Regions from separate parts of the Solibacillus isronensis genome, predicted to be linked through region 1. Evidence: riboswitches for the same ligand, from Rfam matches in the RefSeq annotation. Region 1 holds a riboswitch; the other holds the start of a gene.

Region 1 (2,412 bases):
GCCGGTTCCATCTGTCGATTTTGAAACAGAGGAAGTGCTGTTTGTCACAGGATATTCGGATGGCTGTGGAAGAGAAATTGAGAAAATCGAAAAAGATGAGGATCTTTTAGTCATTACCTTAAACTATCCGGAAGATATTCGCAGCGAGAAAGACATCGTCTGCACAGAAATTGCATTGGACAATACGTATGTTGTCAAAATGAAAAAGACTAACACCTCAAAAGGAAAGCTGATTGATATCAATCGAACAACATATGAAGAAGATTCAACGGTTCAGGAAAAATTGCAGTAAACGAATACAGTAATACGAGGGGCTACCAATTCCTCTATATGAATATTACACTGAAAATATCGAATTTTCGGTGTAATATTTTTTTGGTCATGAATTTTCTGCAAGAAGAAAACATTATGTTGGGAATAAGGTTAAATTGCTATTTACATAATAAACGGCTCCGATTGTCCATTGTAAGACGGTCAAAAAATTGGTAGTATGATTATCGTACAATAATAGTATTGAACGCGAACTATAGGAAACTGGAAGATGCCAGGGACCTATAGGCAACTAATTGCATACATATCAAGCGTTGATCGTCGTGGATAAAACTACTGACGGGAGCAGTTTCTGGAGAGAGCGCGATAATCCGCGTCGCCGAAGGGTTCACAATCTCAGGCAAAAGGACAGAAGAGTAATGAGAGACGCTTTTCTTTAACATAGGGTGTATGAACATCCATTGTTTAATGAAAAGCCCTCGATAGATGTCACAGATTTTTTTAAATCTGGGCGCGATTTTGCAGAGGCGAAATCGATTATTCTTAGACACAGGGACTGGCATATTATCAGTCCCTGTTTTTATTCCAGGAAAATTTACTTGATGGACCGCGATGAAGTACTTATTATTTTGCGCTGTGTAAACAGACAAAATACTTATCCTTTGGAGGAATCGTTTTGGAACAACAAGAATTAAAGCGCGATCTGAAAAATCGCCACGTTCAGTTAATTGCGATTGGAGGAACGATCGGAACGGGGTTGTTTTTAGGGTCAGGTAAAGCGATCTCACTTGCAGGACCTTCTATTATCTTTGCATACTTAATCGTTGGAACCGCACTATTTTTCGTCATGCGTGCACTTGGCGAATTGCTTTTATCAAAAGGCGGCTATGCATCTTTTACTGAGTTCGCCACTGAATACTTAGGGGACTGGGCAGGCTATATTACAGGCTGGACATACTGGTTTTGCTGGATTATGACGGCAATGGCAGATATTATCGCTGTCGGCATGTACACGCAGTACTGGTTTGATATCCCGCAATGGGTACCGGCTATCGCATGTTTAGTAGTTTTACTTATTTTGAATTTATTGACGGTCAAACTGTTCGGAGAGCTGGAGTTTTGGTTTGCGTTAATTAAGATCATCACAATTGTTGCGTTGATCGCAATAGGTATTGTATTGCTGATTATTGGCTTTGAAACAGATACAGGCAAGGTTGCTGTATCAAATTTATGGGAGCATGGCGGATTATTCCCGAATGGGGCATTTGGATTTTTAATGGCGTTCCAAATGGTTGTCTTTGCATTCGTTGGTGTTGAATTAGTAGGGGTAGCAGCTGCTGAAACGGCAAACCCGCAAAAGAATATCCCATCTGCAATTAATAAAATTCCCGTTCGTATTCTGCTGTTTTATGTAGGAGCATTATTCGTAATTTTAACAATCAACCCTTGGGATACATTAAGCGCGTCAAGCTCACCATTCGTTCAGGTTTTCGCATTGGTAGGTATTCCGATTGCAGCAGGTTTGATTAACTTTGTTGTGCTGACATCAGCTGCTTCTGCAGGAAATAGCGGAATGTTCTCAACGAGTCGTATGCTGTTCAGTTTAAGTAGTAATAAACAAGCACCAAAAGCTTACGGTAAATTAAACAAAAATGCGGTGCCGCAAAATGGTCTGTTATTTTCTGCGGTTGTAGTATCGATTGGTGCATTGCTTAGCTATTTCATGCCGGACGATGCATTTAGTATCGTCACAACAATTAGTGCGATTTGTTTTATTTGGGTTTGGAGCATTATTCTGATTTCGCATATTATTTACAAAAAGCGTCATCCGGAATTACATAGATCTTCAATTTTCAAAGCACCTTTAACACCATTTATCAACTATTTAATATTGGCCTTCTTCTTGTTTTTACTAATCATTATGGCCATTTCCGAGTCTACGAGAACTTCACTGCTGTTAACACCGTTATGGTTTATACTGCTGTTTGTTCTTTATAAGGTTCGTAAAAGATAATTAGGCAAATCCAACATGTTATAAAAAACGGAAAACACGCAAATTCAAAGATACCGAGGATTTGCGTGTTTTTCATATTGAAAATTATATGTTTATATTTAACTCCAGTACTGCAGAGCAAGTTGCTG
Region 2 (2,412 bases), 730 kb from region 1:
TTTGACCTAAAAATATTTCTGTTTAAGTAGCAAAATAGAAACGAAAGAATAGGTAGAGGCGTAATTGATTAAGTAGTCCGTAATAGAAGAAGGTGAACAGCATGCGTAAAATTTATTTAGTAGGATTTATGGGGTGCGGAAAAAGTGCGATTGGAAGACGTTTAAGTTTTTTCTTGAAAATGCCGTATTACGATATGGATCATGAAATTGTACGACAACAGGGTATGACAATTCCTGAAATTTTCGAGAAATACGGCGAAGCACACTTCCGAAAAATCGAGACGGAATTTTTAAAGAACTTTCGTGATGAAGCATGCATTATCGCTACAGGCGGTGGGGTAGCCGTAAATGAAGAAAACAGGAGAATTATGCGCCAGACAGGGCTTGTATTTTTTCTTGATGCAAAATTTGAAGATATTTATATGCGTATTCGGAATGACAAAAACCGTCCCATTGTTCAATCATCAACGGAGCAAGAATTGGAAAATCTGTATCACCAACGCAGAAAGAATTATCGACTAGCTGGCCATATACAAGTACTGACAGCCGGGAGAACGTTAAGACAAATTGTTGAGTACATCGGCTTTCAAGTGAAACGTCTTAAAGGCGAATAATTACTGGATAATTGTACTTAATGTTCGTATTTTGAATAAAATTAAAAAAAGATTGCGTTTGCATTATATTCAATGTTAGGATATTGCTAAGAAGAGCAATAACATGAAGTAAATAATCTAACGCGGATGATGGTACGGGGAGAGAACGTGATGTCACGTCGCCGAAGGAGCAAATAGCTATGCTATGAATCTCTCAGGCAAAAAGACTCGTATTGGACGCAACTCTGGAGAGTGCTGTAATCAGCTATTGTTGCGAACAGCCACCAACGGGGAAAGCCCAAATTGTGATAGTGGATCAAATTTGGGTGTAACTTTCAGGTGCAAGGACAGAGAATCTCGGTAAAGGGGATTCGTCTGTCTTTTTTTGTGGAGAAATCGGCTTTTAATATTCTGATGATTCTAATAAAAAGATAGATTTACACTTTGATAGGTGTAATGTTGTTTCCCCTTACAAAGCAAAATGAACATACATAACTAAAGGAGGAAATGAACATGACAAATGAATTAAAGCTAAAGCGCACACCACTTTTTGATGAATATGCAAAGTATGGTGGAAAAACAGTTGATTTTGGCGGCTGGGAATTACCGGTACAATTTTCTTCGATTAAAGAGGAGCATGATGCGGTTCGTAACCGTGCAGGACTTTTTGATGTATCCCATATGGGGGAAATTATCGTAGAAGGTCCGGATGCACTAGTTTATCTACAAAAGATGCTTTCCAACGATATTTCTAAAATTGCAGTTGGCGGCGCACAATACAGTGCACTATGTTATGAAGATGGCGGTGTTGTTGACGATTTACTGACATACCGTTTGGAAGATAACCGTTATTTACTATGTGTTAATGCAGCGAATATTGAAAAGGACTTTGAATGGTTACAGCAGCATGTCGAAGGGGATGTCAAAGTGACAAATGTGTCAGATGACTATGCTCAAATCGCATTGCAAGGACCATTATCTCAGGAAGTTCTGCAAACATTAACAGCAACAGATTTAACGGCAATTAAATATTTTAAATTCCAGGACAATGTGGATGTAGGCGGTCATTCGGTTCTAGTTTCTCGCTCTGGCTATACAGGTGAAGACGGATTTGAAATTTACGGGACACCAGCAGCGATTGTCGATCTATGGAACAAAATTTTGGAAGCAGGAAAAGACAAAGGTGTAGTAGCGGCCGGTTTAGGAGCACGTGATACACTTCGCTTTGAAGCTTGCTTACCATTATATGGCCAAGAGATTTCAAAAGAGATTTCACCATTGGAAGCGGGAATTGGCTTTGCGGTGAAATTGGCAAAGGATCCGCAATTTATCGGTCAGCAAGCATTAATTGACCAAAAAGAAAATGGCCTAACACGTAAATCTGTAGGCATCGAGATGATTGATAAAGGTATTCCCCGCCATGGCTATAAAGTATTTAAAGATGGTGAAGAGATTGGTTTTGTAACTACAGGAACTCAGTCACCAATGACAAAGCGCAATATCGGCTTAGCTTTAATTGACGCAAAATTCACAGAAGTTGGAACTGAATTAGAAATTGAAGTACGAAAAAATAGAGCAAAAGCAGTTGTTGTAGAAACTCCATTTTACAAGCGTGCAAAATAAAATGAAACTTCAATCAGTGGGGGTCTTCATCCCCTAGATTGGTAGTTGAACCAAGCTTACTACCCGTTAATACGGGATAAAACTTTTGAAAAGAGGGTTAACAATGAAACATCGTTATTTACCAATGACGGAACAAGATAAACAAGAAATGTTAGACCGTATCGGGGTTGCGACAATTGATGAGCTTTTCGAGGAT

What was found. A riboswitch is a leader RNA that binds a small molecule or an ion and turns the genes downstream of it on or off. The one in region 1 is predicted to bind glycine.
Region 2: another riboswitch for glycine. It lies ahead of gcvT (glycine cleavage system aminomethyltransferase GcvT); the one in region 1 lies ahead of M3166_RS06105 (amino acid permease).

The regions. Positions count from the first base shown of each region.
Region 1 covers NZ_JAMBOC010000001.1:1,190,913-1,193,324, reverse strand. The annotation lists gene M3166_RS06110 (dehydrogenase) at 1-292, shown strand, start outside; glycine riboswitch at 613-692, shown strand; gene M3166_RS06105 (amino acid permease) at 947-2,284, shown strand; gene M3166_RS06100 (cobalamin-independent methionine synthase II family protein) at 2,383-2,412, opposite strand, start outside.
Region 2 covers NZ_JAMBOC010000001.1:464,186-466,597, forward strand. The annotation lists gene M3166_RS02270 (shikimate kinase) at 102-614, shown strand; glycine riboswitch at 741-833, shown strand; gene gcvT (glycine cleavage system aminomethyltransferase GcvT) at 1,107-2,216, shown strand; gene gcvPA (aminomethyl-transferring glycine dehydrogenase subunit GcvPA) at 2,320-2,412, shown strand, end outside.